Regions from separate parts of the Halanaerobium sp. genome, predicted to be linked through region 2. Evidence: riboswitches for the same ligand, from Rfam matches in the RefSeq annotation. Region 2 holds a riboswitch; the other holds the start of a gene.
What was found. A riboswitch is a leader RNA that binds a small molecule or an ion and turns the genes downstream of it on or off. The one in region 2 is predicted to bind lysine.

Region 1 (6,874 bases), on a different contig from region 2:
GCAGTTTTATCTATCTATTTGATTTTAGATAATTAAGTTAAATGACTTCTTCTGCTTTTTTACCAAAGAAACTAACAATCAGGTAAAGAACGATAAGTCCTAAAGGTAATAGGTAAACAGATGACAGTCCAAAGCCAGCTGGTAAAAAGCCGAATAAAGCAGCTACCAGTCCAACTGTTAAAGCATAAGGCATCTGAGTGCTGACATGATCCATATGATCAACAGCAGAGGCTGTAGAAGACATGATAGTTGTATCAGAAATTGGTGAACAGTGGTCTCCCATTACACTTGCTGTTAAGACAGCAGCAATTGTAGGCAGCATTGGTATTCCAATTGAGTTTGCAAGAGGAATAGCAAGCGGCATTACAATAGCTACAGTTCCCCAGGAACTTCCAATTGTAAAGGCAATAAATGCAGAAAAAGCAAAAATCACCATCGGAACAATTTCTGGAATAATGTTTCCTTCTAAAATACCTACTAAGTAATTTGCAGTTCCTAAATCTTCGGTAATACTACCGATAGACCAGGCTAAAACAAGGATTAAACAGGCAATAAACATTGATTTTGCTCCATCAATCCAGCCGTCAACAGTTTCGCTGATATTGAGAATCCCCTTAGAAAAAGAAAGAATTCCTGCGATAAAACTACCTGTAATGGCTGCCCAGAGAAGAACAATACTTGCATCAGCATTACCAAAAGCATCTCTAACTGAAGTTCCAGCTTTCAAACCACCGCCATTATACCAGAGGCCAATTAGAGTGATTAGAATAACTCCAATAATAGGTAAAAATGAATTGCTAAAGGTAAAACTTTTTCCTTCTGGTTGTTCAATTTCTTCCATTTCCTGAGAAACCATCGGAGTAGATCCCGGTCTCAAAGTTTCCCCAGTTGAGCGTGCTCTTTTTTCTGCCTTTAACATCGGTCCAAAATCTTTGGCAGTAAAGATAATTATTAAAGCAAAACCAAGTGCAAAAATACTGTAAAAACGATAAGGTATAGTTTGCACAAAGGTTCCATAAGCATTCATTTCCAGCCCGAGAGAATCAAAGCCATCTCTAATTACTCCAACTTCAAAAGCAATCCAGGTTGAAATTGGCACAATACTTGAAACTGCGGCAGCAGTTAAATCAACTATAAAAGCCAATTTTTCTCTTGAAATTTTCATTTTATCAGTTATTGGGCGCATTGTGTTTCCAACAATTAAGGTATTTGCGTAATCATCAAAAAAGATCAGAACTCCCATAAACCAGGCTGCAAGTTGAGTTTTAAGTACAGAATTTGCCTTTTCGGCAACATATTCACCGATAGCAATAATCCCGCCTGATTTATTAATTATCCCGATCATACCTCCCATTGCCAGTAAAAACAAAATAATACCGGCATTCCAGGAATCAGCAAGTGAAGCTAAAATATAATCATCCAGAGTATGCATAAAAGCAAAGATTGGATTATATCCATTTGTAATCAGTGCACCTGCAAAAACTCCTAAAAATAAAGACAGAACAACCTGTTTGCTCCACCAGGCTAAAATGATAGCCAGCAGTGGCGGCAGCAGAGAAATAATACCATAACTTTCCATAAATAAAGCCTCCTAGTTTTTGTTTTCTAAAAATTGAATAAAAGTTTTAGGGCATAAAAAATACCCGGCGATATGCCGGGTTAATAGCAAAAATCGCCTCATCCTTATTCTGAGATAGCACAACATAGTATAATACTATGACAGTTCTGTACATTTTATGTACAGCCCCAGCGGGATTTTTGAATCCTAAAAACCCCACTTCGGCAGAAAACCCTTTCATTCTAAATATAAACTGGATTCAAGCTTGAGTTTAGAATTACTGATTTTTTCTGCTCCTCTACCTCATCAATTAGATGAGGTATTTATTATGATTAGCAATAGCTAATCATTTCTCAATATTCAATTTCATATAAAATTATAACCCAGCCTGTAATTTATGTCAAGAAATCTGGAAAAAATTTTGCATTGAACAGGGTTTATAATATATAATAGATATGTTGACTTTTTTTGAGAGTGGTCTAAAAGTTTCTGTTTCAGCAGCTTTTTTGCTGCTGAATACCAATAAATTAATCAAAAAGGAAGATCTTTATGAGAAACAAAAGGTTAAAAAATTTTTATTCTCGTTTAATAGGAATAATATTTATCTTGTTTGTTATTAGTCATTTTATACCACTGCCCTATCAGGTTATGGAGCCCGGTATTGCGGCTGAACTTTCGCCAATGATTGAGGTGAAGGATGGTTATGAAAATGAAGGAGAGTTTTTACTGACTGCAGTCAGTACCAGAAGAGCTATGGCCTGGGATTATTTTTATATTAGTGTTTTTGAGCCAGAAGATAAAGAGTTAACTGCTATTTCTGAACAGCTGCCGGAAAACATGGAAATGAATGAATATATAGAATTAATGGCTGAGCTGATGGAGGAAAGCAAACTTCAGGCTCAGGCGGTTGCCTTTAGACAGGCTGGTTATGAGGTTGAGGTTTCAGGAGAAGGTGCAGAAGTCGTAGAGGTTATGGAAGATGGAAGTGCCTATAATAAATTAAAATCCGGGGATTTAATTATAGCTGTGGATGGTAAAAAGGTAGAAATGGCTGCTGATGCAGTTAATATAATTAAAAACCGGGAGATTGGAGATGCAGTTGAAATTACAGTTTTGAGGGACAATAAAAAAATAAACTTCAATCTAAAAACAGTTGAACTTGAAGGCAATGAAGGAAATCCTTCTATTGGAGTTTTAATAAGGTCTAAAGGATTGGATTATAATATTCCACGCGAAGTTAGCTTTGACACAAAAAATATTATTGGTCCTTCAGCAGGTAGTATGTTTAGCATGGAAATCTACAACCAATTAATACCATCAGATATTACTGGAGGCAAAAGAATAGCTGGGACTGGAACAATCAGTCTTAACGGAGAAATTGGCCGAATAGATGGTGTTGAATATAAGATAATGGCAGCTAAAGAAGCCGGTGTTGATCTATTTATTGTACCAGAAGAAAATTATAAAAAAGCTTCTGAATATGCTGGTAATTTAGAGCTGTTAAAAGTTACTAATATTGATGATATTATTGAATATCTTGAAAAAGACCTTAAAATCTAAATCTTATTTAGATTTTTATTAATTTTTGATAAAAATCTCTGTTGGCCTGGCTGTGTGTTGAATTCTGATAAAGCAGTGAATAAAGATCTGAGGCCAGAAGATCATAACTCAATGAAAGCTCAAGTGGACTGCTGGTCTTTAAATCAACAGAATTTAATTCTGCAGCTGGATTGATTATTATTTCAAGCCCAGATTTTTCTTTAAGCTGAGAAAGTAAATGTTCTTTACCTCTTCGGATTCCCAGCACTCTTAGATAGTGAGGAGCATTTTCCTCTACCAGCTTTATTTTTTCAGCGTCAAGCTCAAAATAAAGTTGCAGCAGTTTTCTTTTAAGTCTGCTTTCTGTTAGATTTTTTGATTTTAATGATTCCAGAAATGAGTCAGTATTAAAAGCAGCCGCTGCTTTCTCAATTATTCTATTTTCCAGTCCGTTTTTAATACCCTTATATTTTCTTAAATCATCAGCCTGAAGGCGTCTTAACTGATCAACTACTTTGTTGAAAAGCTTTTCTTCAGCCTTCTTTGTAACATAACGTCCCTGTTTGATTTCATCTTTTAAAATTTTCCAGGACTCAGCTGGCATTAAACTTCTGACATCAGTCACTGCCTCAGCCCGGGCTTTAGAATTAATAATATTTCTGATCAGGGAAGCGCTGGCATAGTTTTTATTTATATTTTGGCTGTGGTAGTCTGTACCGGTTCTTTTAATAGTATATGGCTTGATATCTGAATCTAACTTAATTAATGACTTTAGATATTCTATGCCCAGGATGTTATTGGGAGCTTTCAATACTTTTTCGATATGATTTTTGTTAAATTTCTGCAGCTTTGGATAATACTGAATGCAGGCAAGGAGGGCTTGGCGCCTTGCGGTTGGAAAATCAATACCAGTTTTCAAATATCTCTGCAGTTCAGCTTTAAATTCAGAGCTTTCATTTGCAAATGCGTCTGCAGCAGCAGTAAGGATCTCAATATTGCCGGCTTCACTGCCGAAGACAATTGAATCTACCAGCTTAGTTTTTTCTAAACTTAAAACCGAGTAATGAGCAAAATATTCAGCACTCCGAATATTATAAATTAAAGGGAGTTCTAGAACAAGATCAGCACCACATTTTAGGGCCTGCCGTGTTCGAGCCCATTTATCTAAAAGAGCTGCATCTCCACGCTGAGTAAAATTCCCACTCATAATTACAAGCAGCTCATCATTTTTTGTTATTTTTTTACTCTGGTTTAGATGATATTGATGACCATTATGAAAAGGGTTATATTCTGTAATCAATGCAGTTAATGCCATAAAAACACCTCATTATTTAAATTTGATTTAATTAATTAAGTACTACTGTATAATAAAAGTTTTACTTTTCGAACTTCTTTCTATAAAGAAGGATTTGATACTTTAACACAGTATTATATATATAATAGCAAATAAATATATAAAGAACAAATTACATATTTTAAAACCACGGGGGAGGATATTTAAGATGGATGTACTTAAAAATTTCAAGGAGAGAGCAGCTTCTGATTTAAAGAAAATTGTTTTTGCTGAAGGTGATGACGAAAGAATAGTTAAAGCCGCAGCAGAAATAGAAGCTGAAGGGATTGCCGAAATTGTAATTTTAGGTAATCTAAAATCTATTCAAAAATCTGCAGAGGAGTATGAAGTTGATTTAGACGGGGTTGAAATTATTGATCCTGAAAATTCTGATTACATAACTGAGTTCAGAGATGAATTTTTTGAATTAAGAAAACATAAAGGGATTAGCCGGGAAGAAGCAGAAAAAGCTATCAAAGACCCACTGTATTTTGGAACAATGATGATTTATACAGATAAAGCAGATGGAATGGTTGCCGGAGCAGCTAATGCAACCGGTAATGTTTTAAGACCGGCTTTTCAGATAGTAAAAACTGCAGAAGGGATTTCAACAGTTTCCAGTGCAATTATAATGGTCCTTAAAGATAAATCATTTGGAGAAGAGGGAGTAATGGTCTTTTCTGACTGTGCTGTAAATCCAGCTCCAAATTCAGAACAGCTGGCAGAGATAGCGATAACTACAGCTGATACAGCACACAGATTATTAGATTTTGATCCAAAAGTAGCGATGCTTTCATTCTCCACAATGGGCAGTGCCCGGCATGAAAATGTAGATAATGTACAGCAGGCAGTAAAGATTGCCCATCAGAATGCACCTCATTTAAAGATTGACGGTGAAATGCAGGCAGATGCTGCTTTAGTAGAAAGTGTTGGTCAAAGAAAAGCTCCAGACAGTGAAATAGCTGGAAGAGCAAATGTTTTAGTTTTCCCTGATTTACAGTCAGGAAATATTGGTTATAAGCTTGTACAGAGACTTGCAGGTGCAGATGCAGTTGGTCCAATTCTACAGGGGCTGGCAGCACCAATCAATGACCTGTCTCGCGGCTGTTCAGTAGATGATGTTGTTAATTTAACAGCAATTACAGCAGTACAGGCTCAAAATAAATAAAATTTATAGGGGGAAGAAAATGAAAATACTTGTAATTAATAGTGGTAGTTCGTCTTTAAAGTATCAGTTATTCAATATGGAAACAGAGAGTGTACTGGCAAAGGGTTTAATTCAAAGAATTGGAATTGATGACTCATTTTTAGAATATGAAAATGGTGCAGGTGAAGAAATTGTAATTGAAAAAGATATTCCTACACATAAGGTAGGAATTGAATTATTAATAGAAACACTGCTTTCCAAAGACCACGGTGTACTGGAAGATATGGATGAAGTAGAGGCGATTGGACACCGAATTGTTCACGGTGGGGAAGCATTTGCAGAATCTACTATAATTGATGATCAGGCAATTAAAAAACTGGAAGATGTTGCTGATTTAGCTCCTTTACACAATCCTCCTAATATTATGGGGATTAAAGTCTGTAAAGAACTAATGCCTGACAAACCTCAGGTTGGAGTTTTTGATACAGCTTTCCACCAGTCAATGCCAGAGAAAGCATTTATTTATGCCCTTCCTTATGAATATTATAAGAAATATGGGGTAAGAAGATATGGTTTTCACGGAACTTCTCACGGCTTTGTTGCTAAACGAGCAGCTCAGATGATGGATCAACCTTTATCTGAACTTAAAATTGTGACCTGTCATCTAGGTAATGGTGCCAGTGTAGCAGCAGTTAAAAATGGTAAATCTGTAGATACAAGTATGGGATTAACTCCTTTAGAAGGCCTGGTAATGGGTACCCGCTGTGGAGATATTGATCCGGCTATAATTCCATTTATCATGGATAAGGAAGATATTTCCGCTTCAGAGATGGATGATATCTTGAATAAAGAAAGTGGTCTTTTAGGTGTTTCCGGTGTCAGCAGTGATTCTCGTGATGTAGAAGATGCTGCTGCTGAAGGAAATCATCAGGCAGAAATTGCAATTGAACTCTTTAATTACAGAGTGAAGAAATATATTGGAGCTTATACAGCTGCAATGGGCGGTGTTGATGCTATTGTCTTTACAGCCGGAATCGGTGAAAATTCTATAGATACCAGAGCAGGAGTTCTGGAAGGACTTGAATATTTAGGAGTAGAGGTAGACCATGAGGCAAATGACAGCCGTGGTAAGGAAGTATTTATTTCAACTGATGATTCTAAAGTTAAAGCAATGGTTATTCCAACAAACGAGGAATTGGTTATCGCCAGAGATACAATGGAATTAGTAAATAAGTAAATTTCTTCTTGACAGTTTAGGCTGCTTTTTATATAATAAAACGTGGCTATTTACAGGGGT
Region 2 (6,874 bases):
CCATTTAGTGCCCTTGACCCATTGATCAAAAAAGATATGCAGGATAAGCTTTTAGACTTATATGAACATATAGATAAAACCATTGTCTTTATTACTCATGACCTGGATGAGGCACTAAAACTTGGTGATAGAATTGCAATTATGAAAGATGGAGAAATTGTTCAGGTAGGTAATCACGAAGAGATTCTGACAAACGCTGAAAATGATTATGTAGCTGAATTTGTTCAGGATGTTAACCGTTCCCGTGTTTTAACTGCTGAAGATATTATGGATAAAGCGAGAGCTGTGCTCTATAAGCAGGATGGGTTAAGAACTGCACTCCATAAAATGAGACATAATGAGCTGGGCAGTATTTTTGTGCTAGGTGAAAACAGAAAATACAGAGGAATTGTTACCATCGAAGATGTTGTTGAATCCTTGAATAAAGACAAGGAAAATTTAGATGAAATTATTAAAGAGGTTCCAATTGCTGAGCCAGAAGAAAGTGTCAACGATTTATTCTCAAAAATTGCAGATATAGATACACCTCTGCCTGTGCTTGATGAAAATGATAAATTAAAGGGAATAATTGTTAAAACAAATGTGGTAGCAAATCTGGCATCAGAAAAAGTTTAAACTTTAATTTAGCTTAATTTTAAACTTTTATATAAATTTGCTAATTCAGTTTAGGTTAAATTAATAAATAATATCTCTGGAGGGATATAAATGTATAAGAAAAAATTAATTTCAACTTTACTAATCGTTCTACTAGGATTTGGACTATTTGCTGCAGTACCACAGGCTCAGGCAGCAGAAGATACAATTAGGTTTGGTTATGTTCAGTGGCCTGGAGTTACCGTTAAAACTCATGTAGCAGCAAAAGTTGCAGAGTATCTGGGCTATGAAACTGAAATGACAGCTGCTCCAGAAACAGTAATTTTTAAAAGTTTAGAAAACAAAGATCTGGATGTATTCCTGGGTAACTGGCTGCCGACAATGGAGAAAACATTTAGTGAATATCAGAAAAAAGGTGTGCTTCATAATGTACGTGTGAATTTAGAAGATGTAGTATATAAAACCGCTGTACCTGAATATGTATATGAAGCCGGAGTAAAATCTATGTCAGATTTAAAAGAATATGCTGATAAGTTTGGCAGTAAGATATATGGTCTTGAACCCGGTAATGCAGGAAATATTGTTATTCAGGATGCCATTAAAAATAACAACTATGGCTTAAAAGATTGGACTCTGCAGTCTAGTTCAACAGCTGGAATGCTTTCAGCAGTTAAAAGAGCAGTTAATAGCAAAGAATGGATTGCATTTAACGGCTGGAAACCACACTATATGAACCTGATGTTCGATTTAAAATATCTTGATGATCCTGAAGGTATTTGGGGTAAAAGCGACAGTGTTTATACTGTAGCTAGAAAGGGTTATCAGGAAGAGAACCCTAATTTTTATAAATTATTAGAACAGTTTAAGGTAACTGCACCCATTCAAAATGTCTGGATTGATGAATATCAAAACAAAGGACGTCAGCCTGAAAAAATTGCCGAAGAGTGGATTGCAAATAACTTAGATATTGTAAATCAGTGGGTATTCGGAGTCAAAAGTACTGATGGAAGAATGGCCAGAAAAGTAATTGCAGAAAAAGTTAGCAGTAAATAACTAAGAAAATATAGATGCTTTATTTTAAAAATATATTAGACTGAAAAATTTATCATAATAAATGCTGGTGGTATCAAAATGATACCGCCAGTTAAAATTTAATAAGGATGTGATTATTATTAACACTATTATAGAATTTTTTACAACCAAAATTCCAATCGGGAATTGGATAGAAAATTTGGTTAACTTTTTAATAAATAATTTCAGCGGACCTTTAAATAGTTTTTCTTCAATTATAGAGATAATTGTTGGTTCAGTGGAAACAGTTTTATCCTATCCACATCCTCTAGTTTTGATAGCGATTTTTGCAGCTGCTGCCTGGAAGCTTAAGGGGAAAAGACTGGCAGTTTTTGTGGGTCTTGGACTGGGACTTGTATTGAATATTGGAATGTGGGAACCTTTAGTTATAACACTGGCCTCAATTATTACCTCAGTTTTAGTTGCACTTATAATTGGTATTCCGATTGGGATTTTAAAAGCTCACAATAAAATAATTGACTTAATAACCAGACCAATTTTAGACTTCATGCAGACAATTCCTCCTTTTGTTTATTTAATTCCGGCACTGATGTTCTTCGGCCTGGGAAATGTTTCGGGAGTAATTGCCACAGTTGTTTTTGCAATTGCACCTCCAATCAGATTGACTTATTTAGGAATTAAACAGGTGGATGAAGAGTTAGAAGAAGCAGGTCATGCTTTTGGGGCAAACTGGTGGCAGATTTTATTTAAAATTGAACTGCCGGGAGCAATGCCTTCGATTATGATGGGGATTAATCAGTGTATTATGCTTTCCTTATCAATGGTTGTAATCGCGGCAATGATTGGAGCCGGCGGGCTTGGTAAACCTGTTTTAAGATCTTTAAATACAGTTAACATTGGATTAGGATTTGAAGCTGGTCTTGGAGTTGTGATTATCGCAATGGTGCTTGATAGAATGTTTGGTAGAGATTCATAATCAAGCTGGAAGATAAAGTTGAAAGCAGCTTTAAAAGTAAATCATTAAAATCATAAATTATTTAAGCTAAAAAAATCCCGCTCAGCATTAATTTGCCAGGCGGGATTTTAGTGTTTCAATTTATTTCTAATTTTAATTAATTATTTCATTTAAACTACACCCTGATCTAACATTGCATTTGCAACTTTTAGGAAACCGGCAATATTAGCTCCTGCAACCAGGTCACCTTCCATACCGTATTCTTTAGCAACTGCACTTGCATCTTTATAAATACCAACCATTATTTTCTGCAGCTCCTGATCAACCTTATCAAATGTCCACTCATCGAACATTGCGTTTTGAGTCATTTCGATAGCAGAAGTTGCAACACCACCAGCATTGGCAGCTTTACCGGGAATATAGAAGAGATCATTATCTTTAACCAGCTTAATAGCTTCTGGAGTTAAAGGCATATTTGCACCCTCACCAATTGCAATTACTCCATTATCAATTAATTTCTGGGCTCCCTCTGCGTCCATTTCATTTTGAGTTGCACAGGGAAGAGCTATGTCACAGTCAACTGACCAGATATCACTGCAGTTATCATAGTATTCGGCATCAGGATATTCTTCTAAATATTCCTTAATTCTGCCGCGGTCAACTTCCTTGATTTCTTTAACCAGATCAAGGTCGATTCCGTTTTCATCATATAAATAACCGGAGGAATCACTCATTGCTACAACTGTAGCTCCCAGCTGAGTTATTTTTTCATTAGCATAGATAGCAACATTACCGGAACCGGAAATAACAACTTTTTTATCATTTAAAGAAATTTTATTTTCCTTAAGCATTTCTTCCAGTATGTAGACTAAACCATAACCTGTAGCTTCAGTCCTGACCAGACTTCCACCCCAGTCTAAACCTTTACCAGTTAAAACTCCTGCCTCATATCTATTTTTAATTCTTTTGTACTGTCCAAAGAGATAACCAATTTCTCGGCCGCCAACACCAATGTCTCCAGCCGGAACATCAGTTTTATCTCCAATATGGCGGGCCAGCTCAGTCATGAAACTCTGACAGAAGCGCATAACTTCCTGGTCAGATTTACCCTTAGGATCAAAATCACTTCCACCCTTACCGCCACCAATAGGGCGACCGGTTAGAGCATTTTTAAAGATCTGTTCAAAACCTAAAAACTTTACTATACCTGTATACACTGAAGGATGAAATCTTAGTCCACCTTTATAAGGTCCCAGGGCTGAATTGAATTCAATTCTAAAACCACGATTGACATGGGTTTTTCCATTATCATCGACCCAGGGAACACGGAAGATGATCTGTCTTTCCGGCTCAACAATTCTTTCTAAAATTCCATTTTCTTCGTATTCAGGATGTTTATCAAAAACCGGATTTAAAGATTCTAAAACTTCTTCAACAGCCTGATGAAATTCAACTTCACCTGGATTTCTGTTCTTTACCATTTCTAAAATTCGCTCAGTATAATTGCTCATGCTTCTCACTCCTCAAAAATTTTTTATCATTAAACTATCACAAATTAATCTTAATATAAATTTCACTTAAAATCAATTAAAACAGTCAAAGTTTTGAGTGTATACAAGGATACTTCTTTAGTGCTTTAACTTGACAGTCGAGCTTTAGATTAATATAATCAATTAGTAAGAGCAATATATTTCCTGGGAGGATAAAATTTGAAAACAAGAGAACTTACCCATACAGCAATCAGTTTATCATTAATTACTATTTCTTTTATTCTTTTTAAAGGAACGACCAATGTCTTTAATGCAGTTACTGTTCCTACAATTTTATATCTAAATTATTCCAAGTTTAGTCTCAGAGAATATACTACTTTAGTTCTACTTAACTTTATTATGGCCTTACTTTTCTTTTTTCAGCAGTTATTTTTTATTTTCTTCTATGCTGTAATGGCTGTTTTAATCAAAAGAATTTTAAGGCAAAACTACAGTAAATTCTTTAGTTTTTTGATCTTAGCTGTCGGCTTTGGAGGCGGTTTTTATTTTACTTTAACTCTAACCGATACAATTTTAGGGACGGCGCTGAGAAATGTGCTGGCTTCAGTGGCTGCCGGTAATCCAATTTTATTATTACTACTTTACAGTTTTACTTCTAGCTTTGTTGCTGCTGCTCTTATTTTGATTATTCCGGAAATAGATAAGAGGCTATAAAGGCTATTACTTGAAGCTAGAAATTTAGTGAGAAAAATTATCAGTTATTTCTTGACAACTTTTCTTCAATTATATATACTTAAACAAAGTTATAAAGATAATAAATTTCAATAGGAAAATGCCTCATCACTTCTGGTGAGGTAGAGGCGCAAATTTTGATCAGTATTCTGCCGGCTTAAGCTTAAACCGCTGCTGCAGAAGAAAGGCTAATTTGCCGAAGTTTTCAGCCAGGGTTTAATGGCTGTCTGCTGGGTCTGTATAAAAAATATACAGAACTGTCATTAAGAGTTTATCCAGACTTTTAATGTTGAGCTATCTCAAAAGATGGAAGAGGTGATTTCTCTGAATTAGTATTTAACTCAGCGATTTCGCTGAGTTTTTGTTATCTATAGATATTTTTCTTTTGCCAGCAAATTGTGATAAAATAATTTTAGACAATAATTTAAAAATGGAGTAGATTTATGAAAACAATAACTATACCTGAAGTAAAAATTAGAGAGACAGTTAACGAATATGGAACTCCTTTTCATATTTATGACGAAAGGACAATTGTAGACCGTTTAAATAGACTGATCAGTGCCTTTAGCTGGGTGGATTTTAAGGAGTATTTTGCCATTAAGGCCAATCCCAACCCTCATATTTTAAAGGTGATGAAGGAAAATAGCTGTGGAGTTGATGCAGCAACTGTGCCGGAAATTAAACTGGCAGAAGCTGCCGGCTTTAATGGTGAGGAGATAATGTTTACTTCCAATCTGACCACCATGGATGCCTATCAATATGCAGTTGACCGCGGCTGTATTATTAATATTGACTGGGCTGCAGATATTTATGAGCTTTTTGAAAATAAGATAATACCGGATAATATCTGTTTTAGACTAAACCCCGGCTCAATTGAAAATGAAATAATGGGTGATTCCAAAGAGTCAAAATTTGGTTCAACTGCAGAACAGATTAAAGAAGCGGTGGCTTTTTTGAGTGAGCAGGGAATCGACTCAATTGGACTGCACACTATGGTAGTTTCTAATGAAAACGACCCACAGATTTTTGGTGAATATACAGAAATGCTTTTCAATTTTGCCAGAGAGATAATTGAAGAATATCAAGTTGAAATTGACTTCATTAATATTGGGGGAGGAATCGGAATACCCTATCAGGCTGAGACAGAGGTTGATGTCGAAGCGATTGCAGGTGCAGTTAATGAATCATACGATAAAGTTTTAAAGTCAAATGGACTGCAGCCTAAAATTTATATGGAATCAGGCCGCTACATTACCGGAGAGTCAGGCTATTTAGTAACCAGGGTGATCAAGGAAAAAGAAACTTATAAAAACTACCTGGGTGTAGATGCTTCAATGTCTGATTTAATGAGGCCTGCCATGTACAGAAGCTATCACCATTTAACAAATATTGATGCAGAAGCCAGAGGAGAAGATAAATTTGAAGAATATGATGTAATCGGCTCCCTCTGTGAAAATAATGATAAGTTTGCAATTGACCGCAGGCTGCCGCTAAGTAAACTGGGTGACCTACTGGTTATTCACGATACGGGTGCTCACGGACACGCAATGGGTTTTAATTATAATGGTATGCTCAGAAATGGAGAGTTTTTATACACAACTGACGGTGAGGTTAAACAGATCAGGCGGGATGAGACTTTTGAAGATTACACAACTACTGTAATAGGAGGCTATTAATATGTTTAAAGGTGTAGGTACGGCGTTAATTACTCCTTTTAAGGACAACGGTGAAGTTGATTACGAGCTTTTTGATAAGATTTTGGACCATCAATTAGAAAATGAAGTTGATGCTCTGGTTGTGCTGGGAACAACTGGGGAATCACCTACCGTTCATTTAGAAGAAAGAAGACTGCTAACAGAAATGGCAGTTAGCAAGGCTGATGGTAAGGTGCCGGTAATTGTTGGAACTGGAACCAATGATACCTCTAAGGTTGTTGAAATGAATGAGCTGGCAGCAGAAAATGGTGCTGATGGACTCTTAATAGTAACCCCTTATTATAATAAAACAAGCCAGCAGGGTTTAATTGACCACTACACATATGTGGCCAGAAAAACTGAGCTGCCGATCATTG

Region 1: another riboswitch for lysine. It lies ahead of CI949_RS04175 (Na+/H+ antiporter NhaC family protein); the one in region 2 lies ahead of lysA (diaminopimelate decarboxylase).

Annotation. Positions count from the first base shown of each region.
Region 1 is NZ_QBLR01000021.1:18,050-24,923, forward strand. Features, by position in the region: gene CI949_RS04175 (Na+/H+ antiporter NhaC family protein) at 38-1,579, opposite strand; lysine riboswitch at 1,687-1,867, opposite strand; gene CI949_RS04180 (PDZ domain-containing protein) at 2,108-3,118, shown strand; gene CI949_RS04185 (nucleotidyltransferase) at 3,126-4,412, opposite strand; gene pta (phosphate acetyltransferase) at 4,600-5,598, shown strand; gene CI949_RS04195 (acetate/propionate family kinase) at 5,618-6,814, shown strand.
Region 2 is NZ_QBLR01000048.1:11,033-17,906, reverse strand. Features, by position in the region: gene CI949_RS07275 (glycine betaine/L-proline ABC transporter ATP-binding protein) at 1-615, shown strand, start outside; gene CI949_RS07270 (ABC transporter substrate-binding protein) at 706-1,647, shown strand; gene CI949_RS07265 (ABC transporter permease subunit) at 1,760-2,602, shown strand; gene gdhA (NADP-specific glutamate dehydrogenase) at 2,752-4,092, opposite strand; gene CI949_RS07255 (hypothetical protein) at 4,291-4,785, shown strand; lysine riboswitch at 4,919-5,108, shown strand; gene lysA (diaminopimelate decarboxylase) at 5,247-6,479, shown strand; gene dapA (4-hydroxy-tetrahydrodipicolinate synthase) at 6,481-6,874, shown strand, end outside.